4 regions of the Pseudomonas sp. GW821-FHT05D12 genome follow, and region 1 is predicted to be linked to each of the others. Evidence: riboswitches for the same ligand, from Rfam matches in the RefSeq annotation. Region 1 holds a riboswitch; each other region holds the start of a gene.
What was found. Region 1 has a riboswitch for cobalamin ahead of cobW (cobalamin biosynthesis protein CobW). Riboswitches for the same ligand answer to the same signal wherever they lie in the genome.
Positions count from the first base shown of each region.

Region 2: linked by a shared signal. The riboswitch ahead of AC07SI_RS25025 (ABC transporter substrate-binding protein) and the one ahead of cobW (cobalamin biosynthesis protein CobW) in region 1 are both predicted to bind cobalamin.
Region 3: linked by a shared signal. The riboswitch ahead of cobO (cob(I)yrinic acid a,c-diamide adenosyltransferase) and the one ahead of cobW (cobalamin biosynthesis protein CobW) in region 1 are both predicted to bind cobalamin.
Region 4: linked by a shared signal. The riboswitch ahead of AC07SI_RS09975 (CbtB domain-containing protein) and the one ahead of cobW (cobalamin biosynthesis protein CobW) in region 1 are both predicted to bind cobalamin.

Region 1 is NZ_JBWKSN010000008.1:123,569-130,509, forward strand. Features, by position in the region: gene nfuA (Fe-S biogenesis protein NfuA) at 1-171, shown strand, start outside; gene cobM (precorrin-4 C(11)-methyltransferase) at 427-1,173, opposite strand; gene AC07SI_RS16795 (cobalamin biosynthesis protein) at 1,243-1,635, opposite strand; gene AC07SI_RS16800 (CbtA family protein) at 1,632-2,336, opposite strand; gene AC07SI_RS16805 (CbtB domain-containing protein) at 2,348-2,536, opposite strand; cobalamin riboswitch at 2,634-2,839, opposite strand; cobalamin riboswitch at 3,687-3,885, shown strand; gene cobW (cobalamin biosynthesis protein CobW) at 3,979-5,040, shown strand; gene cobN (cobaltochelatase subunit CobN) at 5,044-6,941, shown strand, end outside.
Region 2 is NZ_JBWKSN010000015.1:9,195-16,135, reverse strand. Features, by position in the region: gene AC07SI_RS25040 (GNAT family N-acetyltransferase) at 1-269, shown strand, start outside; gene AC07SI_RS25035 (ABC transporter ATP-binding protein) at 321-1,085, opposite strand; gene AC07SI_RS25030 (FecCD family ABC transporter permease) at 1,082-2,086, opposite strand; gene AC07SI_RS25025 (ABC transporter substrate-binding protein) at 2,083-3,093, opposite strand; cobalamin riboswitch at 3,209-3,402, opposite strand; gene AC07SI_RS25020 (hypothetical protein) at 3,519-3,962, shown strand; gene AC07SI_RS25015 (aldehyde dehydrogenase family protein) at 4,828-6,219, opposite strand; gene ptrR (putrescine utilization regulator PtrR) at 6,323-6,941, shown strand, end outside.
Region 3 is NZ_JBWKSN010000009.1:166,944-173,884, forward strand. Features, by position in the region: gene cobD (threonine-phosphate decarboxylase CobD) at 1-747, opposite strand, end outside; gene cbiB (adenosylcobinamide-phosphate synthase CbiB) at 740-1,648, opposite strand; gene bluB (5,6-dimethylbenzimidazole synthase) at 1,645-2,295, opposite strand; gene AC07SI_RS18415 (cobyrinic acid a,c-diamide synthase CobB) at 2,292-3,683, opposite strand; gene cobO (cob(I)yrinic acid a,c-diamide adenosyltransferase) at 3,680-4,291, opposite strand; cobalamin riboswitch at 4,371-4,634, opposite strand; gene AC07SI_RS18425 (PQQ-dependent sugar dehydrogenase) at 4,734-6,047, shown strand; gene AC07SI_RS18430 (C40 family peptidase) at 6,091-6,630, opposite strand; gene AC07SI_RS18435 (C40 family peptidase) at 6,775-6,941, opposite strand, start outside.
Region 4 is NZ_JBWKSN010000004.1:436,026-442,966, forward strand. Features, by position in the region: gene AC07SI_RS09955 (LysR family transcriptional regulator) at 1-433, shown strand, start outside; gene AC07SI_RS09960 (LysR family transcriptional regulator) at 548-1,414, opposite strand; gene AC07SI_RS09965 (DUF4865 family protein) at 1,508-2,047, shown strand; gene AC07SI_RS09970 (CbtA family protein) at 2,049-2,777, opposite strand; gene AC07SI_RS09975 (CbtB domain-containing protein) at 2,797-3,009, opposite strand; cobalamin riboswitch at 3,042-3,171, opposite strand; gene AC07SI_RS09980 (histidine phosphatase family protein) at 3,208-3,798, shown strand; gene cobF (precorrin-6A synthase (deacetylating)) at 3,808-4,563, shown strand; gene AC07SI_RS09990 (alpha/beta hydrolase) at 4,575-5,294, shown strand; gene AC07SI_RS09995 (DcrB/PsbP domain-containing protein) at 5,361-5,915, opposite strand; gene AC07SI_RS10000 (monovalent cation:proton antiporter-2 (CPA2) family protein) at 5,988-6,941, opposite strand, start outside.

The sequences.
Region 1 (6,941 bases):
GTGGAAGACGGTATCGCCGTATTGAAATTCGGCGGCGGCTGCCAGGGCTGCGGCCAGGCGGACGTGACCCTGCGCGAAGGCATCGAGCGCACCCTGCTGGAACGTATTCCAGAGCTCAAGGGTGTACGCGACGTGACTGACCACACGCAGAAAGAAAACGCCTACTACTGAGTAAGGCGTTCACTGCGAACAAAAAAACGGCGCCCCGTGAGCGCCGTTTTTTTATGCTTTAAATTCAATGGTTTAAGCTATCTATCTGACAGATAAGATTAAGTGTGGGAGCGGGCTTGCTCGCGAATGCGGTGCCCCGGTCACTCAATCAGTTGACTGACACAGCGCATTCGCGAGCAAGCCCGCTCCCACATTTTTGATTTATATTTTATTCATTTAAATCAGTGTCTTATATTTGATTAATGAGGTTGAGCATTAAGGCCGATAAAGGTGTGCATGCCCAGCCCGATACAGCGACGACTCGCTGAAACTGTCACTCGCCAGCACTCGACCCACCACAATCAACGCGGTACGCCTGAAGCCCTTGGCGGCGACCTTTTCGGCAATGTCACTCAACGTTCCCAGCGCCCAATCCTGATCCGGCCAGGTCGCCCGGTGCACCACGGCAATCGGGCAATCGGCGCCATAGTGCGGCAGCAGTTGCGCGACGATCTTCTCCAGGTGATTGACCCCCAGGTGAATCGCCATGGTCGTGCCGTGTTGCGCCAAGCTTTCAAACGCTTCGCCGGCGGGCATGCTGGTTTTGTCGGCGTAGCGGGTCAGGATGACGCTCTGCGCAATGTCCGGCAGGGTCAATTCGGTCTCCAGCAGCGCTGCACACGCCGCCACCGCGGTCACGCCGGGGATGATCTGAAATGGAATGCCCAGCTCGTGCAAATAGCGGATCTGCTCGCCGATCGCGCCATACAGGCTTGGGTCACCGGAGTGCACCCGCGCCACATCCAGGCCATTGGCGTGGGCGGCCTTGATCAGGTCGATGATCTGTTCCAGGTGCAGTTCGGCGCTGTTGACCACCTGCTGCGCCTGATGGCCTTCCAATACCGCCGCCGGCACCAGCGAGCCGGCATAGATAATCACCGGGCAGCTGCGGATCAGCCGCTGGCCTTTGACGGTGATCAATTCCGGATCGCCAGGGCCTGCGCCGATAAAGTAGACGGTCATGGTATTTCCTGTTTAAAAGCGGGCGTGTATGAACATTGTTCATGTTCAGGGCAGGCAATTATCGGGGTTTTAGCCTGCGCAGGCCAATGCAAAAGTCGCCTGGGCGTTTTTTCGGCGGGTGATCAGCAGGCGGGCAGGGCCGCTGGCGAGATGTTCGGCGAGGGCCAGGGCGGCGCTTTCGGCGACGCCATGACAGCCTGTGTGGGCGAACGCGACGGCTGATTTGTGGCTCAGCCGGTTTTCATACACCGCCAGTTGGTCGGCGCTGAAGCACTGCAGCGGCAGCTCAAGCAGGCGGGACAGGGCGATCAGGCCCGGTTCATCCTGCCTGCGGTCGATGCTTGCCAGCGCAGTGATGCGCTGGCGCTCGATCCCCCCTTCGGCGAGGGCGCTGTCCAGCAGGTCCAGCAGGGTGTGAACATCACAGCCGCGCTGGCAGCCCAGGCCGACCACCAGGGTCATGCCGAGTATTGATTGTCGCGGTTGCGGCGGAACAGCCAGGCGCTGATCAGGCCCAGGGCCAGCCAGAACGCCACGTTGGTCAGCTGCGAAGCGATCTTGAACTGCGCTTCCAGGGCTTCCGGGGCCAGCATCGAATGCACTTCCGGCTGCGGTGCGCCGATCACGTGTGGCACCGCCAGGATCGCCACGCCGAGGATTTTCAGCAGCCAGTTGCGACCGAACACGATCAGCGCAATGCCGGCCGCCGTCGAGGCCGCGGTGCCGATCCACCAGATCTGCCGTTGTGCGAGATCGGCAGCGGCGGTGCCTGGCAGCTCAGGCGGCAGGCCCAGGGTCGGTGCCAGTACGAAGGTCGCATAACCGGCCAGGCCCCACAGCAGGCCTTGGGCGGTGCGAGTAGGCGCGCGCAAGGTGTAGAGGCCGGCGAGCATCAGGGCAAAACCCACGGCAACAACCAGGTTGCCGCCGGTGGTGGAGAGCACGCGTTGCCAGCCGTCTTCCGGCTCCCAGGCCTCGGCGTCGTGGCTGTGGGCGGCGGCGCCGTCGGCATGTTGATGTGCCACTTCAGTAGTGGCCGGGGCGTTTTCGAACGTTTCCGCCTGCAAAATCAACGGAGCTACCCAGAAACTTTGCAGCAGGGTCAGCAGCAGGGCGGCCAGGAGGCCGGTGAAACCTGCGGTTTGCGCAATACGCTTGATCATGTCGGCAGGTCTCAGTGGCACGGGAACGCGGCGCTGTGGCGGGTATCGTGGGCAGCGTTGTGCACTGCTTCGATGTGCGAGAAACCGGCGAAATACACCAGGCACGCACCGAGAATCGACGCGCCGATGGCGGCGGTCAGGCGTTGGCTCAGGGTGGCGGAGCTGCTGGCGGTGTGCGAGGTGCTGCTGATGATCGACATGGCGCGTCCCTTCTGGGTGTCAGGGTGAAACGAGCGCATGAAAACCCCGCGAGCCAGGCACGCAGGGTTCTGAACAGCGCCCGCCCACCGCGGGTTTGTTATCTGATTTTTTCGGGCCGGTCTCCGGGCTTGCGAGGGGGCTCCTGGGGGAGTCCTGAAAGCGTCGCCTTCCCATGCCCTTGGCACAGTGGATCTGACGCTTCGCTCGCTTACCGTTGCGGGGGCAGCACCGGACTCGTCATGTGATGACTCACCGGTTTCCCGTTTCACCCTGTGAAGGGCACCCGAAACAAGGTGTGTAGGAGAGCATGGGGGTGGGAGGGGAGTCAAATCGGTTGTGGGGGGTATATCCGATATTGGGGTGATGGCTGGAATTGGTTCCGCCCTTACGGCGGGTCACTTTTGGAAAAGAGCCCCAAAAGTAACCAAAAGGGCTCTTGCCCCAACACTCGGCACCTCGCCTAGGCTCGGTGTGCCCTCACTCCGGCTTGAATCCGTGGGCCGCCGCAATGGGCCATCCTTGGCCCAGTGCGGCTAACCCGGCGTCCTGCCGGGTTACCCACGGATTCAAGCCTGCGTTCGGCCAGCGTGTTTAATGGGGCGCCTAGATCAAGATCAAGGTCAAAAGCGGCTCGCTTCGCATCGTTGGTACGCTTTTTGATCTCTTTAGGAGCCGGCTGCCGGCGAAAAAAACGTGAGGACGCCGCGTTGGTTCTGGTGCTTCGCATCATCGTTAACGACCATCGCAGGCAAGCCAGCTCCCACAGGTTGACCGAGTTCGAGATAAGAATCCGGTCGGCTTTAAGGCCGCCGCGCTTTTGCTTTTGATCTTGATCTTGATCTAGGCGCCCCATCAAACACGCTGGCCGGAATTCGATATTGATTTGGGGGGTAAACCGGCAGGGATGCCGGTTTAGCCGCCCCGCGCCATGGATGGCGCGTGGCGGCGGCCCCCCAAATCAATGTCGGATTACGGGCACACCGAGCGTGAGCGAGGTGCCGAGTGTTGGGGCAAGAGCCCTTTTGGTTACTTTTGGGGCTCTTTTCCAAAAGTGACCCGCTGTAAGAGCGGAACCATAGGCCGCCATTACCGCAGAAACGGATATGTACACCAACCCAACCCCATCATTGACCATCCCCCCACCACTGCGTAGCCTTGCACCCTCGAGGTTCTTCAGCCCAGGCCGAAGCTAAGAAGGGAACGCGGTCCAATCCGCGGCTGCCCCCGCAACTGTAAAGGGTTTATCCGACTGCCACGCCACTGCCACCAGGCGGGAAGGCGCAGCCGGCGCCGGTCGCACGACCCGCAAGCCCCAAGCCAGGAGACCTGCCTCGCAACCGATTTTCCACTTCAACCGGGCGGGGTGATCCGGTGACGAAATCTGCCGCTGCGCGCCGCCGCAGGGCCTATCGTCCCGTATGCCCGCCCCAAAGGGCATCCGATGAAAACACTGGCCAAACTCCCCGTCACCATCGTTACCGGCTTTCTCGGTTCGGGCAAAACCACGCTGCTGCGCCATATGCTCGACAACGCCCAGGGCCGTCGCATTGCCGTGATCGTCAACGAATTCGGCGAGCTGGGCATCGACGGTGAAATCCTCAAGCAGTGCTCCATCGGGTGCACCGAGGAAGAAGCCAATGGCCGCGTGTATGAGTTGGCCAACGGCTGCCTGTGCTGCACCGTGCAGGAAGAGTTCTTCCCAGTGATGCGCGAACTGGTCGCCCGTCGCGGTGACCTCGACCATATCCTCATCGAAACATCGGGCCTGGCCCTGCCAAAGCCGCTGGTGCAGGCCTTCCAGTGGCCGGAAATCCGCAGTGCCTGCACCGTCGACGCGGTGATTACCGTGGTCGACAGCCCGGCCGTGGCCGCCGGCACTTTCGCCGCCTTCCCGGATCAAGTCGACGCGCAGCGTAAACTCGACCCGAACCTGGACCACGAATCGCCATTGCACGAGCTGTTCGCCGACCAACTGGCCAGCGCCGACCTGGTGATCCTCAACAAATCCGACCTGATCAGCGCGGAAGACCTGGCCCGTGTGCGCCTGGAAGTCGCCGAAGAACTGCCGCCGGCGGTGAAGATCATCGAAGCCAGCAGCGGGCGCCTGCCGCTCGACGTGCTGATCGGCCTGGGCGCCGGCTCCGAAGAGCACATCGACGGTCGCCACAGCCACCACGATCATCACCATGAAGGTGAAGACGATCACGACCACGATGCGTTCGACTCGATCTCCATCGACCTGCCGCAAGCCGACGAAGCGCTGCTGCTCGACGCCCTGACCCAACTCGTGGTGCAACACGGCATCCTGCGCGTCAAAGGCTTCGCGGCGATCCCGAACAAGCCGATGCGCCTGCTGATCCAGGGCGTGGGCACGCGGTTCGACAAGCACTTCGACCGCGCCTGGGCGGCCGATGAAGCGCGCATCACGCGCCTGGTACTGATCGGCCAGGAGCTGGATGCGGCTGGCCTCGAAGCGCAATTGCGCGCTGCCCTCAGCGTTTAACCCATGCACCTGCTCAGGACCCAGCCCGGTGGTTTCGTCTCGGACGACAATATTGCCGACCTTGGACAAACGCCCGCCGAACTGGTGATCCTGTGCAGCGGCGACTCCAGCCTGGCGCTGCTCGCCGAAGCCGCCCAGCAGTTGCCCGAGGATTACCCCAGCTTTCGCCTCGCCAACCCGATGCAGGTGCAGAACCATGCCTCGGTCGACCTGTACGTCGACGAGGTGCTGCGCCATGCCAAGGTCATCCTGATTTCGCTGCACGGCGGCATCGGCTATTGGCGCTACGGTATCGAGCGCCTGGTGGAGTTGGCCGAGCGCGGCGTGCAACTGATCCTGGTGCCGGGGGATGATCGCCCCGACCCGGAACTCAGCGGGCTGAGTACCGTTGGGGCGGCGGAACGCGACCGCCTGTGGCACTTCCTGCGCCAGGGCGGCCTGGGCAACGCGCTGGATTTCTACGGTTGCCTGGCGAGCAGTTACCTGGGCCGCAGCTACGCCTGGAACGAGCCGCAAACCCTGCCGCGCACGGCGATTTATCACCCGCACACAGCCAACCCGCGCCTGAATGACTGGCAGGCGGATTGGCGCGCGGAGTGGCCGGTGGCGGCGGTGCTGTTCTACCGCTCGCACCTGCAGGCGGCCAATACCGGTTTTATCGATGTGTTCTGCCAGCGCTTGCAGGCGGCGGGTCTCAACCCGTTGCCGATGGCGGTGGCCAGTTTGAAAGAGCCCGGCTGCCTGACGGTGGTCGAGGACCTGCTGGACGAGGTCGGCGCGGCGGTGATCCTGAACACCACCGGCTTCGCCCAATCCAGCCCGGAAGCCCCGCACCTGCGGCCGTTTCGCCGCAATATCCCGGTGATCCAGGCGATCTGCGCCCAAGACAACCAGCCCGGCTGGGAAGCCAGCGAACAAGGCCTGGGCCCGCGCGACCTGGCCATGCACATTGCCTTGCCGGAGCTGGACGGGCGCATCATCAGCCGGCCGATCAGCTTCAAGGACCTGGCCTGGCGCAGTGAGCGCAGCCAGTCGGACGTGGTGTGCTACCGCGCCGCGCCCGAGCGCATGGATTTTGTCGCCGAACTGGCCCGACGCTGGGTCGAACTGGCGCGGGTGCCGAATGCACAAAAACGCATCGCGCTGATCCTCGCCAACTACCCGACCCGCGACGGCCGTATCGGCAACGGCGTGGGCCTGGATACGCCTGCTGCTGCGCTGAATATCCTGCGTGCTCTGCACGCCGAGGGTTATCCGCTGCCCGCTGAGTTGCCGGAGAGCGGCACTGCGTTGATCCATGAACTACTGGGCGGTGTCACCAACGACCTCGACAGCCTCGACCTGCGCCCCTGCCATCAAAGCCTCGGCCTGGATGATTACGAGGCGATGTTCAACCGCCTGCCCGAGGCCAATCGCCGGGCCGTGCTGGAGCGCTGGGGTACCCCGGACCACGATCCGATGTGCCGCGACGGGCGCATGATGATCGCAGGCCTGCGCCTGGGCCTGACCTTTGTCGGCATCCAGCCGGCGCGCGGTTACCAGGTGGACGCCAGCGCGGTGTACCACGACCCGGACCTGGTGCCGCCTCACGGCTACCTGGCGTTCTATTTCTGGCTGCGCCATACCTACGGCGCCCATGGCGTGATTCATGTGGGTAAGCACGGCAACCTCGAATGGCTGCCGGGCAAGGGCGTGGGCCTGTCGGAAAACTGCTGGCCGGACGCGTTGCTGGGGCCGTTGCCGAATATCTACCCGTTTATAGTCAATGACCCGGGCGAGGGCGCCCAGGCCAAGCGCCGCACCCAGGCGGTGATCATCGATCACTTGATGCCGCCGCTGACCCGCGCCGAGACCTATGGGCCGTTGCGTGACCTGGAATTGCTGGCGGACGAGTACTACGA
Region 2 (6,941 bases), on a different contig from region 1:
GTTTCCCACAGTTGAATTACCAGGGCCAAAAGACCGTGGAGGTGGTGCGCCTGTTTGTGCTGCCGGCGTTTCGCCGCTTGGGTCTGGCGCGCGCGTTGTACCTTGCGTTGGAGGCGCAGGCTAAGGCGGATCGGGTCGCGGTGATGTACCTGCACACCCATCCGTTTTTGCCTGGGGCGATTGATTTTTGGCTTCGGCAGGGGTTCGAAGTGGTGGATGTGGACGCGGACCCGGTGTGGCGCACGACGCATATGCAGCGCACCCTCTAACACCGCCAGTGTAGACGCCGGCAAGCCGGCTCCTACCGTTGAGTGCTCTGATCAGTTTGGGCGTAGCCGCAGTATCTGCGCCCCATCGAACGGGTCTGTCAGGTAATGCGCCTGCACCCCGAACGTCGCCTGCAGCCGCTGCGGCGTCAGCACGTCCAGCGGTTTGCCCAGCGCCACCAACCGCCCATGATCCAGTACCGCCAAGCGGTCGCAGGTGAGCGCCTGGTTGAGGTCATGCAGGGCAATCAAGGTGGTGACCGGCAAGCCTTGCACCCCCTTCAGAATCCCCAGTTGATGCTGGATATCCAGGTGATTGGTCGGCTCATCCAACAACAAAATCTGCGGCCGTTGCGCCAACGCACGGGCGATGTGCACCCGTTGGCGTTCACCGCCCGAGAGGCTGCGCCACGCACGTTGGCCCAGGTGGGTGGCGTCTACATCCTGCAGCGCCTGGTGCACGATAGCGTCGTCCTCGCGGGACCAGGGGCTCAGTGCCGACAGCCACGGCGTGCGGCCCAGGGCCACGGCGTCGAACACGCGAATGGCGTCGTCGGTGTCGGCCTGTTGTTCGACCACCGCGAGTTGCTGCGCAATGGCACGACGGGACAGGTCGCCCAAGCGCACTTCACCCAGTCGCACCTCGCCAGTGGCCGGGGTGCGCAGGCCAGCCAGCAGTTTCAGCAGAGTGGATTTGCCTGAGCCGTTCGGGCCGACGATGCCCAGGGTTTCACCCCGCTGCACCTGCAGGTGAATGTCGCGCAGCAACGTGGCTTCACGCACTTTGAAGCCCAGGCCGGTGCAGCTCAGTACGGTCATCGCGCATTCCTCCGGCCGATCAGGATCAGCGCAAAGACCGGCGCGCCCACCAAAGCCGTGACCACGCCGACCGGGATGACCTGGCCCTTGATCAAAGTGCGTGACAACACATCGGCTGCAATCAAGAACAATGCGCCGCCCAAGGCGCTGGCGGGCAGCAGGCGCGAGTGCCCGGTGCCGAGCAGCAGGCGCACGGCGTGGGGAATCACCAGGCCGACAAAACCGATGGAGCCGACAATCGACACCATCACCGCCGTGACCAGTGCGGCGCAGGCCACCAGCACAAATTGCACGCGGCGCACCGGGATGCCCAGGGAGGCCGCCGAATCGCTGCCGAAGGTAAACGCATCCAGCGCGCGCCGGTGCCACAGGCACACAGCAAGCCCTGCAACTGCCACCGGCACCGCCAGCCATACCGACGGCCAGCGCACCCCACTGAGATTGCCGAGCAGCCAGAACATGATGCCGCGCGCCTGTTCGGAGCTGGCCGACTTGGTGATCAGGAACGCCGTCAGCGCGTTGAACAGCTGCGAACCGGCGATGCCCGCGAGGATGATCTGCCCGGTACCGCTGGCTGAACCACTGGCTCGCGCGAGCAGGATCACCAGCGCAAATGCGGCCATCGCGCCGACAAAGGCGCCGGCCGACAGCGAGATCAAACCGCCGCCCACCCCGATCAACGCCACCAGCACTGCGCCCGTCGAGGCGCCGGCGCTGATGCCCAGCAGGTACGGATCGGCCAGCGGGTTGCGCAACAGCGATTGCAGAATTACCCCGCAGGTCGCCAGCCCGGCGCCGCATGCGGCAGCGACCAGCGCGCGCGTGAGGCGGTAGTTCCACACCACGCCTTCATCGATCGGGTCCAGCACGTAGCCGGCGGCCCAGAGCTTGTTGGCCAGCACCTGCAGTACCACCTTTGGTGCGATGGCGGTTTCGCCGATGGCCACGCCGGCGAGCACGGCGATCAGCAGCAGCGACAGGGCGAGTAGGGTGCGTATCATTTGGGCAAGTCGTAGCCATCGATGGCTGTCGCCAGTTGTTCCAGGCCATCGAACATACGGATGCTGGCCTGCAGCGCCAGGGCGTCGAGGATGATGATGCGGTTGTTTTTCACCGCGTCCATGTTGCGGGTGACCGGGTCACTGCGCAGGAAGGCGAGTTTCTTTTCGTGGTCATCGGCGGGGTAGCGGCGGCGGTCCATCCGCGCGATCACCAAAAAGGTCGGGTTGGCCTTGGCAATGGTTTCCCAGCCAACGGCCGGCCATTCTTCATCGGACTGCACCACATTGTGCAGGCGCAGGGTTTGCAGCATGAACTCGGGAATGCCCTTGTGACCGGCCACGTAAGGGTCGCTGGCCATCTCCGAGCTGGAGAACCACACCAGAGCACTGGCCTGCTTGAGGCCTTTGCCCTGCACGGTCGCGACGGATTTGGCCAGGCGCGCCTTGAGTTCGTCGTTCAGTTGTTGGCCGCGATCCTGTACGTCGAAAATCTGCGCCAGTTGGCTGATGCTTTTATAGATGGTCTCGATGCGAAACGGCTCCAGCCGCGTGCCGTCGGCGCCGACCAGGTTGTCCTTGCCTTCGCAGTCGGAGGGCAGCAGGTAGGTGGGGATCTTCAATTCGTGGAATTGCTCGCGGGTCCCGACCACGCCCTGCGGGCCGACCACCCATTCCAGCTCGGCAGCCACCAGCTGCGGGCGCTTGGCGATCACCGACTCGAAACTGGGCTCGTTGTCGGCCAGGCGTTCGATTGTGTCGTTCTGTGCCTTGTACTGCGCCAGGACGCTGTTGAACCACAGCGAGGTGCCGACCACTTTATCGCCTACGCCGAGGGCGTAGAGCATTTCGGTGGCGGCCTGGCCGATGGTCACGCTGCGCGCGGGTGCCTGCTGGAAGGTGAGCGTGCTGCCGCAGTTCTGCACGGTCAGCGGGTACTGGGTGGGCGCGGCGTGGGCCAGGGCACAGAAGCCCAGGCCAGTGATCAGGGCGGTAACGCGTGGCAGCATGGGGCGATCTCCTTGAAACCGTACGTGGAACTGGGGAGGTACGGTCTGGAATTACGCCCTCGAACGCTGCGGGTCAGGCAGGCAAGGATGTCCTTCCCGGACACCCCGCCGGTTAGTGTTGGTGCTTGGGCCGGCAGGTCTCCTGACTGATGCGTCATCGCCACGCTCCGGCCTTCCCGGACGAGGTCCAGTGGCATCAAGGAGCAGGCTCGGCACCTACAGTTGCGGGGGCAGTTCCGATTGGCGCGGCATACCGCGCTTCGGATTCCCTATTAGTCCCATTTGGGAACCGGCGCGGTATGGTAGTCGATCACGCGGTTGAGCGGGAGTTCTGACGGCGCACGGTGAGAAGACTGCGGTAGCTCTTATGGGATGGCTCTCCTATGATGCGCGGCCATGGACAGCCTTCACACAAGGAATACACAGTGAAATCATTCGTCGCCCTCGCCCTCATCGCCATGCTCGCCGGTTGCGCCACCCCAGGTAAAAGCGAAAAGCAGATTTTTGACGAAGCCGCTACCGCGCATGTCATGTCGCTGCCTTCCGGGGAAAACAGGGTGCGCTTGCACAGTGTGAAAATCCCCAGCCACGGCTTGATCGCCGACAACCTGGCCCTTGCCATGGCCGGTGGCGCCAATGCGATGTATCTGAAAGAAGAATTGCTGAAGGCCAAAAGCCTGGGCGACACCGGCTTTCTGATTATCGGCGCCAGCACTGTCGTTGACGTGGCCGTGATCGGCAACGCCTGTGAAGGGCTGGATCTGAAAGGTATGCAGATTTACTACTCGGGCACCAATGCGCAGAAGGATAAAGTGCGAACCGCGGTTGAAAAGACCCAGGCGCAGTTTTATTACATTAATGCGCAGTGAGAGTCTGGCAGTAGAGGCAGCCTTTTGGCAGTGAGTGGGCCAGTGCTCGCAAACGCTCTTGTACGGGTATGCGGACGTATCTTGCCCAGCAGGTTAAGCAGGCTAAGCAGGCTAAGCAGGCCAGACAGGCTAAGCAGCCAAGCAGGCCAAGCAGGTTGAGCAGGTTGAGCAGGTTGAGCAGGTTATTGTGGTGAGCAGGCTTGCCCTGCGTTGGGTTGCGAAGCAGCCCCAAAACCTCACACCACGGTTTGCCTGAAACTATGCGGTGGGATCCATGGGGGCGCTTCGCACCCCAACGCAGGGCAAGCCTGCTCACCACAACAACCCGTTGACATGGCCGTGATCGGCAACGCCTGTGATGGGTTGGATTTGAAAGGTATGCAGATTCACTACTCAGGCACCAATGCGCAGGCCCAGCAGGCTAATTGTGGTGAGCAGGCTTGCCCTGCGTTGGGTTGCGAAGCAGCCCCAAAACCTCACACCGCGGTTTTGCCTGAAACTATGCGGTGGGATTACTGGGGGGGCGCTTCGCACCCCAACGCAGGGCAAGCCTGCTCACCACAACAACCCACTGACGTGGCCGTGATCGGCGACGCTTGTGAAGGGTTGGATTTGAAAGACATGCAGATTTACTACTCAGGTACCACTGCGCAGGCCCAGCAGGCTAATTGTGGTGAGCAGGCTTGCCCTGCGTTGGGCTGCGAAGCAGCCCTAAAACCTCACACCACGGATTTCCTGAAACGATGCGGTGGGATTCATGGGGGCGCTTCGCACCCCAACGCAGGACAAGCCTGCTCACCACGACAAGCCTGCTCACCACGACCAGGCGGCTCACCACGAAAGCCGGCAGTCGTGCTGACCCGGCTTACTTGCGATCCAGCCAGACCGTCTGCGCATTGCAGAATTCCCGCACGCCGAAGTGCGACAACTCGCGCCCGAAGCCGCTCTTTTTCACCCCACCAAATGCCACCCGAGGGTCGGACACGCTGAACGCGTTGACGAAGATCCCGCCGGTTTCCAGCTGGTTGGCGATCTCCCGCGCCTTGGCTGCGTCAGTGGTAAAGATGCTCGCGGTCAGGCCGAACTCGCTGTCGTTGGCCAGGGCCACGGCGTGGTCGGCGTCGCGGGCGGTGATGATCGAGGCCACCGGGCCGAACAGTTCCTGCTTGAACGAAGTCATCTGGTCGGTGACACCCGCCAGCACGGTCGGCGCGTAGTAGTTGCCGGCACCCGGTACTTTGTCACCGCCCAGCAGCAAGGTTGCGCCTTCTTCCAGGGTGGCCTGGACCTGGCCGTGTAATTCGTCACGCAGGTCGAAGCGCGCCATCGGGCCGACATAGGTGTGGGGCGAGGTCGGATCGCCCATCACCAACGCACGGCTGGCTTCGAGGAATTTCGCGGTGAACGCTTCCACCACGCCTGCTTCGATGATCAGGCGCTTGGCGGCGGCGCAGACTTGGCCGCTGTTCTGGAAGCGACCGATCACGGCAGCCTGCACGGCGGCGTCGAGGTCGGCGTCGTTGAGCACGATGAACGGGTCGGAGCCGCCCAGTTCCAACACGCATTTTTTCAATGCAGCACCCGCCTGGGAACCGATGGCGATGCCGGCACGCACGCTGCCGGTGAGGGTCACAGCGGCGATGCGGGGGTCGGCGATGGCCTTGGACACGCCATCCTGGGTCACGTTGAGCACTTCGAACAAGCCTTCAGCGAAGCCGGCTTTGTCGAACGCGGCTTTCATCAGGTAGGCGCTGCCCATCACATTCGGCGCGTGTTTGAGTACGTAGGTGTTGCCGGCGAGCATGGTCGGCACGGCACCGCGCAGCACTTGCCAGACCGGGAAGTTCCACGGCATCACGGCGAGGATCGGGCCCAGCGGGCGGTATTCGATCTGGGCGCTGCCATTGTCGACCAGGGTCGGCTCCGGGGCCAGCATGGCCGGGCCGTGGGCGACGTACCATTCGGCGAGTTGCGCGCATTTTTCGATTTCGGCCCGTGCCTGGGCGATGGGCTTGCCCATTTCCAGGGTGATCATCTGCGCCATGTCTTCGGCTTGCTCGCGCAGGGCGCCAGCCAGGGCCAGCAGCAGCTCGGCACGCTGGCTCACCGGCTGGCGGCGCCAGGTGCGGAAGGCACCGGTGGCGCGGTCGAGGGCGGCGTCCAGTTGCGCTGCGGTTTCGTAAGGGTAGCTGCCGACAGTCTCGCCATTGGCGGGGTTGATCGACAGGGCGTGGGTCTGGTGAGAAATAGCGTTCATGGCACCGTCCGGCTGAATGAGGGGAATGAGTCCAGCCTACGGGGCTGCATCTTTTCTGGAAACTGAATAATATTAAGCAATACGTTCACGATTGGAGAATGATTTGGACCTGGTGCAGCTGGAAATCTTCAAGGCCGTTGCCGAGCAGGGCAGCATCAGTGCCGCCGCGCAGGTGATTCATCGGGTGCCGTCGAACCTGACCACGCGCATCAAGCAACTGGAGCAGGACCTGGGCGTGGAGTTGTTTATCCGCGAGAAGAGCCGCCTGCGCTTGTCACCGGCCGGCTGGAATTTCCTCGGCTACGCGCGGCGCATTCTCGATCTGGTCCAGGAGGCGCGTGCCACGGTGGCGGGGGAGGAGCCCCAGGGCGCGTTTGCCCTCGGCTCGCTGGAAAGTACTGCGGCAGTGCGCATTCCGGCATTGCTGGCGGCGTATAACCAGAAGCACGCCAAGGTCGAGCTGGACCTGAGCACCGGGCCGTCGGGCACGATGATCGAGGGCGTACTCTCGGGGCGCCTGGCGGCGGCGTTTGTCGATGGGCCGGTGCTGCACGCGACCCTGGAAGGCGTGGCGGTGTTTGAGGAGGAGATGGTGGTGATCGCGCCGTTGCACCACGCGCCGATCACGCGTGGGCAGGATGTGAACGGGGAGAGCATCTACACCTTTCGCTCGAATTGTTCGTACCGGCACCACTTCGAGCGCTGGTTTTCACAGGATGGCG
Region 3 (6,941 bases), on a different contig from region 1:
GATGCAGCGCGCACGTTGCCGCGCATGCCCGGCGGTGTCGCGCAGGCAGGCCTGGCCCAGCACGCGTGTCGGCCCGCTGACGGCCCAGGGCCCGACCTGTTCGGCGAGCAGCTTGAGCAGTTTGCGTTCGGCCAGCACGAAGCCCAGGCGCACACCGGCCAGGCCGAAAAACTTGCCGAATGAGCGCAGCACGATCAAACCGACCTGATGGGCCTGGCTGGCCAGGCTCAGTTGCGGGGTGACATCCATGAACGCTTCGTCCACCACCAGCCAACCGCCGCGCTGGGCCAGCCGGGTGTGCCAGTCGAGCAGGCGTTGCGGCGCCAGGCTCAGGCCGGTGGGATTGTTGGGATTGACCACCACCAGCACGTCGAGGCCATCAAGGAAGAAGTCGACTTCCTGCTCCTGCACCTCACGCACCACATAACCGGCGCGGCGCCAGGCTTCGGCGTGTTCGGCATAGCACGGCGACAACACGCCGACCTTGCCCGCACGGCGCAAGCGCGGCAGCAGCTGGATCGCCGCCTGGGAACCGGCCACCGGCAACAGATGCGCAGCGCCGTAATACTCGCTGGCGGCTTGCTCCAGGCCGTCGTCGGTTTCCGGCAGGCGCGCCCAGGCTCGCAGCGGGATTTCGGGGATCGGCCAGGGCCACGGCGCCAGGCCGCTGGAGAGGTCGAGCCAATCAGCCTCGGCAATCCCGTACTGCATCGCCGCCTTGCGCAGCCGGCCACCGTGTTCAAGCATAGAATTGCGCCCCCGCACATAGGATCAGCAGCCATAACCATACGCCGCGCTGCACCAGTTGCCAGCCCCGGTCGATGGAATCGGCATCCGCCGCCGGGCCTTCGCCCAGTGGCGGCCGTTGATGCACCTCGCCGTGGTAGATCGCCGCGCCGCCCAGCTCCACGCCCAAGGCGCCAGCACCGGCGGCCATCACCGGGCCAGCGTTGGGGCTGTCCCACGTCGGGCCCTGGGTTCGCCAGCATTTGAGCGCCAGGCGGGTTTTGCCCAGCACTGCGTAGGTCAACGCCACCAGGCGCGCCGGAATGTAGTTCAGCAGATCGTCGATTTTCGCCGCAGCCCAGCCGAAGCGCTCGAAGCGTTCGTTGCGATAGCCCCACATCGCGTCGAGGGTGTTGCTCAGGCGGTAAAGCACCACGCCCGGCACGCCGGCGACGACGAACCAGAACAGCGCGGCAAACACCGCATCGCTGCCGTTTTCGAGTACCGACTCAGTGGCGGCGCGGGCGACTTCGGTGCGATCCAGTTTACTGGTCTGGCGGCTGACCAGGTAGCTCACGCGCTTGCGGGCTTCTTCCAGGTCATCGCTGCGTAGCGCCTGGGCCACCGGGATCACGTGTTCGCCAAGGCTGCGCATGCCGAGGGCACAGTACAGCGCGAGGATCTCCAGCACCCAGCCGATATACGGCGCCCACGACAAGGCGGTCGCCAGCAGGGTCAGCGGCACCACCGCGATAAACCACGCGGTCACCCCATGGCTGCGCCAGCCACGGCCACCGCTGTTGAAACGTTGCTCGATGCGCCCGGCAAAATTGCCGAACGCCACCAGCGGATGCCAGCGCCTGGGTTCACCCAGCAGCGCATCCAGCGCCACTGCAGCGACACACAGCAAGGCCACACTCATTGACTCACTCCCCACACATTCTCATACAACATGTCACTCAGCGGCCGTGGTTCGGTCCAGCCTTCGAGCTGCAACATCGGTGCCGGATAGAACTCGGCCACCGGCCCCAGGCACAACACCGCCAGGGGTTTCGCGCCGGGCGGCAGGCCCAGCAGGTCGGCCAGGGCCTGGGGCTCGAACAGCGAGACCCAGCCCATGCCCAACCCTTCGACGCGAGCCGCCAGCCACAGGTTCTGGATCGCACAGGACAGCGAGGCCATGTCCATTTCCGGCAAGGTGCGCCGGCCGAAGATATGCCGCTCGCGATCATCCATCAGCGCTGCCACCAGCACTTCGGCGCAGTCATGGATGCCTTCGACCTTGAGCTTCATGAACTCATCGGAACGCTCGCCCAACGCCTCGGCGGTGCGCAAGCGTTCTTCTTCCACCAATTGCTGGATCTGCCCACGCAGTTGGCGGTCGCTGATGCGGATAAAGCGCCACGGCTGCATCAGGCCGACACTCGGCGCCTGGTGTGCAGCCTGGAGCAGGCGGTGCAGCAACTCGGGGGCCACGCTGCCGCCGCTGAAGTGGCGCATGTCGCGGCGCTCGGCGATGGCGCGGTAGACGGCGTCGCGGTCGGCCTGGGGGAAGGCGTTGTCGGTCATGGCCCCATCGGGGGCAAGCCCGCTCCCACAGTGGATGGGGATTCAACGCGGTAAATGGTGGGAGCCGGCTTGCCGGCGCTGGCCACCTCAGGGTCGGGCGCAAACAAGGCCGCCACCGCCCTCGGGTTGGACGGGAAATAGAAGTGCACGTAGGACGCGGTCATACGCCCTTGTCGGAACACCGCCTCGGCGCCGCGCCCACCATTGGGGCTGACGCCACGGGCAATCGGCTGCCACTCGGTGCTGGTCAGGGAATGGTGATAAGTGTGCCCACGCAGCACGCCTTCCGGCAGCTCGACGTTTTGCAGGGCCAGGGCCGCAAGTTTCTTTTGCATCACCGCATCGCCCTGCAGCAGGCCGACCAGTTCGGCGCGGGTGCCGTCGACGTCGGTCAGCGAGTCCAGCAGGTAGAGCATGCCGCCACATTCAGCGAGCAAGGGTTTGCCGGCCGCGTGATGGGCGCGGATGGCATTGAGCATCGAGGTATTTTCCGACAGCGCCTGGTGGTGCAGTTCCGGATAGCCGCCGGGCAGATACAGACTGTCGGCGTCAGGCAATTCGCGGTCATGGATCGGCGAGAAAAAGCGCAGCTCTGCGCCCATCGCCCGCAACAGGTCGAGGCTGGCGCCGTAGGTGAAGGCAAACGCTTCGTCACGGGCCACCGCAATGCGCACGCCGGCCAGCAACGGCTCGGCCTCGATCACTTCGGGGGCGGCGAAGGTCACCGGCGGCGGCAAGGCAACTTCACAACTGCTGCCCAGTGCCTGCGCAGCAGCATCCAGGCGCAGGTCGAGGTCATTCAGCTCGCTGGCTTGCACCAGGCCCAGGTGGCGGCTCGGCAGTTCGATCCCGGTTTCGCGGGACAGCGCGCCATACCAGCGCAGGCCTTCGGTGAGACTGCCTTCGAGGAGTTGCGCATGGCGCAAGGTGCCGACGCGATTGGCCAGCACGCCCGCGAACGGCAAATCCGGCTGATAACGCGCGAGGCCCAAGGCCAGGGCGCCAAACGTCTGCGCCATCGCAGTGCCGTCGATCACGCCCAATACCGGCACGCCGAAATGCCGCGCCAGGTCGGCGCTGGACGGCGTGCCGTCGAACAGCCCCATCACCCCTTCGATGAGGATCAGGTCGGCCTCAGCGGCGGCTTCCCACAAAAGGCGGCGACTTTCCTGCTCGCCCACCATCCACATGTCCAATTGATACACCGGCGCACCACTGGCGCGCTCGTGGATCATCGGATCAAGAAAGTCCGGGCCGCATTTGAACACGCGGACTTTGCGCCCCAGATTGCGGTGCAAACGGGCGAGCGCGGCGGTGACGGTGGTTTTGCCCTGGCCGGACGCCGGTGCGGCGATCAAGACAGCCGGGCAATGACGGGGCTGATTCAAAGTTCGACGCCCTTCTGTGCCTTGATACCGGCCTGGAACGCGTGCTTGAGCATGCCCATCTCGGTGACGGTGTCGCCCATTTCGATCAACTCGGGCTTGGCGCCACGGCCAGTGACCACCACGTGCTGCATTGGCGGGCGCGCCTGCAGGTCGCTGAGTACCTGGTCGAGGTCGAGATAGCCGTGCTTGAGGGCGATGTTCAGCTCGTCCAGCACCACCAGGCCGATGGACGGGTCTTGCAGCAACTCGCGCGACACCGCCCACGCGGCTTCGGCGGCGGCGATATCGCGCTGGCGGTCCTGGGTTTCCCAGGTAAAGCCTTCGCCCATCACATGAAAACGCACCTGCTCGGGAAAGCGGCGGAAGAACAACTCTTCACCGGTGCTGTTGCGCCCCTTGATGAACTGCACTACCCCGCACTGCATGCCGTGGCCCATGGCCCGGGCGAGCATGCCGAATGCCGAGCTACTCTTGCCTTTGCCGTTGCCGGTGAGCACCAGCAGCAGGCCGCATTCGTTTGGGGAGTTGGCGATGCGCTCATCGATCACGGCTTTTTTGCGCAGCATGCGCGCCAGGTGGCGTTCGTCGCGGTCGGGGGAATCGGTCATGGCAGCTCTCCGTTGGGGCTGGACAAAAACGGCGGGCAGGAAAAAGGATAAACAGACAGCCAAGCATCGCCCACCGTGATGCTGTTGGATGAACCAGGCCGGTCTCCGGACTCATGAGTGGCGCCCTGGCTCTTTATAAAGAGAGCACTCGGACAGGCCGACAGCGCGCCTTCCCATATCGCACGCGATACAGTGGCAGAAAGCACCGTCTTGACTCATTTACCGTTGCGGGGGCAGCGCCGGAATCGCGGCAGCACTGTGTACAAGTGCGCTCACTCACCGGCTTCCCTGTTTCACTCCGTCGACCCATGGGTCACAGAGCACCTGGAACAAGCCGCGAAGGTTAGTGGGTTGGGGGTGGAGCGTCAATTAAAGCTGGCCTTGCACTTGAACCATCCTACGACCGGCCTCCTCTACCCTTACAGGTATTAAGGAGAACACCATGCACAAAACCAGACTCGCCCTGCTTATCATGCTCGCCGGCACCCTCGCTGCCTGCGGGGAAAGCTCTACTTTGCAGGTCTCCGATGGCACCGGGCCGTCGCCCAAGTTGCCGGAGCCAAACAAGACCCTGATCCCGACCGTGAATATCGCCCCGGCGATTGGCTGGCCGGACGGCGCCAAGCCCACCGCCGCCGCCGGCACCCAGGTGGCGGCGTTCGCCGAAGGCCTGGACCATCCGCGCTGGCTGTATGTATTGCCCAATGGCGACGTGCTGGTGGCGGAAACCAACGCGCCACCCAAGCCGGATGACGCCAAGGGTATTCGTGGCTGGGTCATGGAGAAAGTCATGGGCCGCGCCGGCGCCGCTGTGCCGAGCCCGAACCGCATCACCTTGCTGCGTGACGCCGACCACGACGGCGTCGCCGAAACGCGCACGGTGTTCCTGGAAAACCTCAATTCGCCGTTCGGCATGACCCTGGTCGGTAACGATCTGTACGTGGCCGACTCGGACAAGCTGTTGCGCTTCCCCTACCAACCAGGTGAAACCGCGATCAAGGAGGCCGGCACCAAAGTCGTCGACCTGCCGGGCGGCAGCATCAATCACCACTGGACCAAGAACGTGGTGGCAAGCAAGGACGGCAGCAAACTGTATGTGAGCGTCGGGTCCAACAGCAATGTCGGTGAAAACGGCCTGGATGCGGAACAGGGCCGGGCGGCCATCTGGGAAGTCGATCGTGCCAGCGGCGAGCACCGCATCTTCGCCTCCGGCCTGCGCAACCCCAACGGCATGGCCTGGGAACCACAAAGCGGCAAGCTGTGGACGGCAGTGAACGAACGCGATGAAATCGGCAGCGACCTGGTGCCGGACTACATCACCTCAGTCAAGGACGGCGCGTTCTATGGCTGGCCCTTCAGCTACTACGGGCAGCATGTGGACGTGCGCGTCAGCCCGCAGAACCTGGACCTGGTCGCCAAGGCGATCGCGCCGGATTACGCAGTGGGCCCGCACACCGCCTCCCTGGGATTGACGTTTGCCGAGGGCAGCAAACTGCCAGCCCAGTTCAGCAACGGCGCATTCATCGGCCAGCATGGGTCGTGGAACCGCAAGCCGCACAGTGGCTACAAGGTGATCTTCGTCCCGTTCGAGGCTGGCCAGCCGAAGGGGCAGCCCGTGGACGTGCTGACCGGTTTCCTCGACAAGGATGAGAAAGCCATGGGCCGGCCGGTGGGCGTGGTGATTGATCAGCAGGGGGATTTGCTGGTGGCAGATGATGTGGGGAACAAGGTGTGGCGGGTGTCGGCCGCTAAATGATGGGTAGGAGCCGGCTTGCCGGCTCCTACAGTGATACGGTCCGTCATGGGTTACGCGCCAGATTGCCTGGCAATACGCGCTTGGCACTCAGGTAGGCATTCTGCCAATACGCCTTGGACAAGGTATCCAGCTTCACCGTACCGCCAGTCTGTGGCGCGTGCACGAAACGGCCCTCACCCACATAGATCCCGGCGTGGCTGACCTGGGAGCCGCCACCGGTGGCGAAGAACAACAGGTCGCCGGTTTGCAGGTTCTGCTCGCTGACGTCCTGCGCGCGCATCACGATCAGCTCACGGGTGGTACGCGGCAAGGAAATACCGGCCGCATCGCGAAACACAAAGCCGATCAAGCCACTGCAGTCAAACCCTGAGTCCGGCGTGTTGCCGCCCCATCGATAAGGCGTGCCAACCAGGCCCAAGGCACGGAAGAGCACATCTTCGGCAGCAGGCGAAAAATTCTGTGTGGAGTAGTTGAACACCGGCTTGGGTTTCACCGCTACGGGAGCGGGCGGCGGTGGACGGCTGGCGCAGGCGCTGAGCAGCGCGGCGCAAACAATGAGAATCAGGCGGGCCGAGGTCGACATGTGCAGAACAATCCTGGTCTGGATGCGGCTTTCGCTGCCGAACGCTGAAAACCAGAACGCGCAAGCAAAGCTCGCGCGAACGGATTTCAACAATATCCAGGGATTCTAGCGCTTACACGTCAAACTTCAAGTATCACTTTAAGTTTACTTGCTAGCGGTAACTGTCGTCGGGGCCATGGCGAGTGCGCGCTTGGCTTCGATGAAGGTTTTGCTCCAGTAGCTGTCACCCAGATTATCGACTCGAACACCGCCACTGCGACGGCTGCTGGAGTGGATAAACTGGTTATCGCCCAGGTAGATACCGGCATGGC
Region 4 (6,941 bases), on a different contig from region 1:
ACCGCCACGGGCCCTGGCCCGCCTGGAATATTTGCCGCATATCGCCAAGCGCTATTCGCGCCTGACCACGCGCCCGGACAGCGTCGACGACCTGAATGACTACATGCTGGTGCAATGGCAACCCGATGCACAGGTCGACGCCCTGCAGGCGTGGAACCAAGTGGTGGAGCAACGCCTGGCGGCGGTGGTGCAGGTGCAGGCCTATTCGCTGATGCTGGAGATGATCCGCTGCGGCGCCTGCATCGGTTTGCTGCCGCACTACATGAGCAGTTTCGACCGCGGGCTGGTGGCACTGCCGGGGTTGCTGGCCGACAGCATGCAACGCCAGGTGTGGCTGGCGGTGAATGCGCAGGTGCAGCATGCGCAGGCGGTGCAGATGATTGTCGAGTTGATCGTCAGCACGTTTGAAGGGCGGCGGGAGTGGTTTGGCTGAGTGTTTGTCCGTTGTCCGGGTAGCGGCTGCTGGCGGTCGCGCGCTCACAGCGGGTGTGCCTGGTGGATCGAGGTGCCTGCATCGCAGGCAAGCCAGCGCCCACAGAAAGGCTGATCAGCGTTGCAACACGCCACGAAAGGTCGCACTCAGGGCCCGCAAGGTTTCCCGCGAACGCGTGTCGCTGATGCGGCTATGGAGCACCACCTCACTCACGGCCAAGGCCGGCAAGCCGTATTGCTCGCTCACCTCTACCGCTCCGGCCGGGGCCACGCGGTGGGCGAGGGCAGCGACGCCCAATCCGGCGGTGACTGCCGCACCCACGGCCATCACCCCGCCGCCAACAAATACCTCGGTCCAGTCGATACACGCCGCATCCAGCGCGCGCGTCGCCAGGTGCCGCACGCCGCAGGGCGCGGCCATGGTTGCCATGCGCAGCGGCGTGCCGGGGCGGTGTTGCCAGGTGGGCGCGGCGAACCAGCCAAAGCGTTCCACCGCCAACACTTCGCCGTCCTGGCGCTCGCCCTCATTGCGCACGATCACCGCGTCCAGCTCATTGCGGTCGAAGGCGGCCACCAGGTCGCGGGAGGACGCGATACGTACTTCAAGGATCACCAACGGGTCGTAGGCGGCCAGGCGGCTGAGCCAGGTTGGCAGGTCGGGACCGGCCACATGGTCGCTGATGCCGATCACCAGGCGCCGGGGCGCTTGGCTGCCCATATCGCCCAGTGCGCGTTCGTGGGCATTGAGCAGGGCGCGCGCGGCAACGATAAAGTGCTCGCCCTGCGGTGACAGCCGCACATGGCGCGGCGTGCGCTCCAGCAAGCGATAGCCCAGGCGTTCTTCCAGGCGCTTGAGCTTGAGGCTGATGGCGGCCTGGGAGGTGTCGAGGGCTGCGGCGGCGCGGGTGAAACTGGCGAAGTCGGCGACCAGCACAAAGGCCTGCACGGTGTCGATATCCAGCGGTTTTAGCGCGTCAGTCATATCCAATCCTTATCGCACATATATCGGCTGATATCTTGTTGAAATCATCGGCGCTGCGCAAGCTGAACCCTCAACTTGCACGGGAGCTTCTTCATGTTTGCCAAACAGTATTCACACCGCTTGCCTGCCGACTACGACATGGCCGTGATCCGCCGCCGCGCCGCGCAATTGGGGCCGTTGTGGGATCACGCCGAGGGGTTGCTGTTCAAGGCGTTTATCGCCCAGGAGCACGCAGGCAAAGTGTATGCCTCGGTGTATCTATGGTCCGACCCACTGCAGGCCGCCGATTTTCTGCTCGGAGAGCGCTTTCAGAAGGTGCTCGACAGCTTCGGCCGTCCGTATATCGAGAGCTGGTTGCCGCTGGATGTGCAACGTGGGCCGGCGCAGACCGCGCTGAGTCTGTACCGCGAGGAATGGGCGTTGGAGCCGGGGGCGGACAGGGCGGCGATCCTGGCCGAGGAGAAAAGTCGCAACCAGCAGTTGGCGGATAGCGGCGACACCTTTGCGGTGTTCCTCGCGCTGGATGTGCAGGCCTGGCGGCTGGTACGGATCACCTTGTCGGCCAAGGCGTTGCAGGCGGACCATCCCGGGACGGGCTACCAGGTGTTTTACCTGGCCCATCCCGGGATTTGACTCAGGAGTTGAATCGGGCTTTTGGCTGGCTGAGCTTGCGCTCGGCCACCGCCCCGAACACCAGGCCCAGGGTGGTCCACAGCACCAACTGGATGCCCAACGAGGCCACGCGAAATTTCCACAGCAGCACGGCCGAGAACTGCTCCGGCACTTCGTTGATCACCGGGAAGAGGCTGCCGGCCACTGCGACGATCACGATGTACAGCGCCACGCCGAGGATCGCGCCGCTCCACACGCCACGGCGGGCAATCAGCTTGCGCGCGGCGTTGATCGCGATCACGGCCGCCGCCACCGACACCAGCAGCATCAGGAAGAACAGCCTGGTGCGCTGTGCAATGGTCTGCGGGTCCCCCACCGAAGGCGGGTTGGCCGGGTATTTGAGCCCGGGCACCAGGATAAGCGTCACAAAGGCCGCCAATGCCAGCAGCGCCGCCAGGCCGCGCGGGCCGACCTTGCCGATGCGGCCCAGGGCGTAGGCGAACACCAGGGCGAAGAGGCCACCCAGGGACACGCTGTAGACCACCACGCCGGTGAACAGGCCGAAGGTACTTTGCACCTTGCGGCTCACCAGTTCTTCTTCCGGCGCATCGCCGTGCATCTGTGCCATCTGGTCTTCAAAGGCGATGGCCTTGTCGATCTGCGGCTCGCCGAAGGCCTTGGCGAAACCGAAGGCCAACACGCCGGCGAGCAGGCCCACCAGCATCCCGCGTACGAGTAATTGCCCTGTCATGGTGTGTCTCCCTTATGAATTAATGGCAGGGGAAACCCAGCAGGTGGCGACCGTCGTGCACAAACTCGTGCACGTACATGCCCTTGAACACCGCAGTGGCGCCTTGCTCGGCACCGACGAAGTAAATCGCCAGCATCAGCAGCAGGCCGCCGAAGATCGCCCAGGGCAGGATTTCGCCCAGCGGGATCGTCGGCACATAGACATCAGGATGGGTTGCAGCAGTGTTAGCCATGAGAACCTCCAGGGATGACGCGTCCCGAAATGGATAGCGAAGGGGCTGAAACAGGGTCTGGCTTACGGCTACTGGGCCGAATACAGTGGCGCGACCGCGCCGGAATCGAACCGGCTTCCTCTTTCATGTTCGTTGTAACATGTTGAAACAACTTTGCCAGTCTACGCTGACTGCGCGCTGAAACAGAGTGAAATTGTGATGCAGGCCACCCGTCTGACCCTTATCTGCCATGCCATCACGCCGTTGCAAAAGCAGGGGCGCTTTCCCGATGACGAATCGGTGGCGATGGACTGGCAAGCTGCCGCGTCATCGCTGGCCGGGCGCTACCCGAAAAACCTGCGCCTGCTCTGCGCACCCGAGGCTCGCGCCCGGCAGACGGCGGGTTTGTTCGGCAGTGCGCCGGTGATTGAAGAAGCCCTGCGCGATGGCAACTTCGGCGATTGGAAGGGCCAGGCCATCAGCGAGTTGGATCATGGCCAGTTGCAGGACTGGATGACCAACAGTGCCAGTGCGCCCCACGGTGGCGAGTCGGTCGAGCAGATTTGCGCACGCGTGGCACAGTGGATGAAAACCCTCGAAACACAGCCCGGGCACGTAGTGGCTATCACCCATCCCTTTGTCATCCGCGCCGCGATGCTGTACGTGTTGCAGTTGCCCGTCGCGATGTTCTACCGGATCGACGTCGAGCCACTCTGCGCCACCGAACTGCGCTTCAACACTGTCTGGCGCCTGCGCCTGGAAACTCACGCCTGGCCGCATGAACATGGCAAAATCCACGCCCCGCACTGAGAGCAACCCATGAAACGCATCCTGATCATCGGCATTGGCGCCGGCAACCCTGACTACATCACGATGCAGGCCGTGAAAGCGCTGAACCGCACCGACGTGTTTTTCCTGATGGACAAGGGCCAGAGCAAGGACAAGCTGATCGACCTGCGTCGCGAGATTTGCGAGACCTACATCACCGAGCCCGGCTACCGCTTCGTCGAGGCCGACTGCCCCGAGCGTGTGCGCGGGGATATCGACTACACCACGGCCGTACAGGACCTCAACCGCGACAAGCAGGCGACGTTCGAACGCATGATCAATGAGGAAATGGCTGACGGTGAAGTCGGCGCTTTCCTGGCCTGGGGAGACCCGGCGCTGTACGACAGCACCATTCGTATCCTGCAGGCGATCCTCGCCAGTGGCCGCTGCCACTTTGAGTTTGAAGTCATCCCCGGCATCACCAGCGTGCAAGCCCTGGCGGCCCAGCACAAGGTGGCGCTGAACCGCATCGGCAAGTCCGTCGAAATCACCACCGGGCGCCGTTTGGCCGCAGGGCAGGCGAGTGATGCCGATACCCTGGTGGTAATGCTCGATGCCGAAGATTCCTACCGCAGCGTGGCGGATCAAGGCCTGGATATTTATTGGGGCGCCTACCTGGGCACGCCGGATGAAATCCTGATCAGCGGCAAGGTCAGCGAAGTGGCTGGAGAAATTGAACGGGTGCGCAAGGCGGCGCGCCTGGAGAATGGCTGGATCATGGACACTTATTTGTTGCGCAAACCCTGAGGTAACGTCCCATGCTCAAACTGTTTGCCCTGGCGCTGGCCCTGGTGGCCGGTGCCGCCCAGGCCGATACCAGCCTGCATACCGATTTGCCGCTTTCATACCTGGAACAGACCCAGGGCGATGCGCGCAACCAGCCACTGGTGATTTTCCTGCACGGGTTCGGCAGCAACGAGGAGGACCTGTTTGGCATCAAGGACGCGCTGCCCTCCACTTGGACCTACCTGTCGGCCCGTGCGCCGATGCCGGTCGACCCGCATGGTTTTCGCTGGTTTACCAAGACCCCGGGCGACGGCGAGTACAACGGCGAAACGGCTGATTTGCAGCGCAGCGCCACACTGCTCGAAGACTTCGTGACCCAGGCCACCGCCAAATACCACACCCAGAGTGACCGGGTGTTCCTGGTCGGTTTCAGCCAGGGTGCGATCATGTCCTACGAGGTGGGCTTGCGTAAGCCTGCGTTGGTGCGTGGGATTGCGGCGTTGAGTGGCAGCGTGTTGCCGGTGCTCAAGGCCGAGCTGAAGCCGGATGAACGCCTGAAACAGCTGGCGATCTTTATCGGCCACGGCACCCTGGACCAGGCGCTGCCGTATACGTCGGCGACGCGCGCGAATGAGGTGCTGACGGGGTTGGGGCTGACGCCGGAGTTTCATGGCTATCCGGGCATGCCGCATACCATCAGCGAGGCGGAGGTGCAGGACCTGAAGGTTTGGCTGGAAAAAAGCCTGAACTGACGTTGGCTAAGTGTGGGAGCTGGCTGGCCAGCTCGCACATTTGTTGGTGATGTCAGGAAGATCGGCTCACTTGCCGCCGGTGATCTGCTTCACCAACTCCGCATGCCCCTTCACATCATCGGCCCGCGAGATGGCCTGGATCACCAGCAAATGGTTGCCCGAACCGCCGAGGAAAGTGGAGTTCAAGGTCTTGCCGCCGCCCTGGGTGGCGGTGCTGTCCACCTGGCGCAACCCCAGGCCCTTGAACGTGAGTTTCTTCTCGCTGAGTTTCTTGAAGTCGGGCAGTGCAGCGGTCTGGTCCTTGACGAAGCCGGCCACGGCGCCGTCGAGGAACTGCGTGTCGTTGTCCTGGATGGTAACTCCGTCGTTACGCACGGTTTCGGCGACGATCACCACGCTTTTCGTGGTCTGGTTGGCGTACATCGTGCCTTGGGTGTCGGCGGTGCCATCTTCGGCCTTGCCGGCCGGCAGGGTGTCGGCGACGTAGGCCTTGGGCAGGCTGAAAGTGAACTTACCGCCCAGTGTGGAGAGGGTTTGCGTGGCAGGCTTGGCAGCAGCGAAGGCGCTGCCGGCGGTAAGCGCAAGGGCCAGCAGGACGGCGGTCTTGGTGAAAGTGGCCATGAAGCGCTCCAGGGATGAACGAAATTGCGGCATATTCTGTCAGAAATTTCGCAATATCGTTCATCCGAAGCCTTACACCTTGTCGGACTCCTCCTCGAGCCGATCCATCTCAAACAGTCGCGCCAGTTCTGCACGGGCTTCCTGGGCGGTCTGCATGACCTTGGCCGCATCGTCGTACACCGCGTGTTGGGCGGCGAGGACTTGCAAGTCGTGGTTTTTGAAACGGGTGATGCGCGCATCGGCCTGGGCCTGGCTCAAGCCCAGGCCCACCAGGGTACGGCGGCTCATTTCCAGGCTGGAGTAGAAGGTCTCGCGCACCGGCGAGGCATCCAGGTCCACCAGGCGGTGCACGTGCTGGCGGTTACGCGCGCGGGCGATGATCTTCATGTGCGGGTAGAGGCTGCGCACCAGCTCGGCGGTCTTGATGTTGATCTCCGGGTCGTCCATGGCGATCACGAAGAATTCCGCCTGGTCGACCTTGGCGGCATGCAGGATTTCCGGGCGTTGCGGGTCGCCATAGAACACCGGCATGCCGCCGAAACTGCGGGTCAGCTCGATGGTTTCCACCGAAGTGTCGAGGGCGATGAACGAGATGTTCTGCGCACGCAGGATCCGCGCCACGATCTGCCCCATGCGGCCCATGCCGGCGATCACCACGCGCGGTGCATCGCTTTCGATGGTGCGGTATTCCTCGGGCACTTCCACCGGCTTGACCTTGGGCTTGAACAGCTTCGGGCACACCAACAGCAGCAGCGGCGTCACGGCCATGGACAGGGTAATGGTCAGCACCAGGATGTCGTACAGGTGCGGTTCGAACAGGCCCTGGTCGCGACCGATCTTGAACACCACGAAGGCGAATTCCCCGCCTGCCGCCAGCACCACGCCCAGGCGCAGCGCGCTTTCGCGGTTGAGATCACCGACCATGCGGCCCACGGCGTAGAGCAGCGGCAGCTTCAGACCGATCAGCAGCAGCGTCAGGCCGATCACCACCAGCGGCGAGCTGAGCAACAGGCTGAGGTTGGCGCC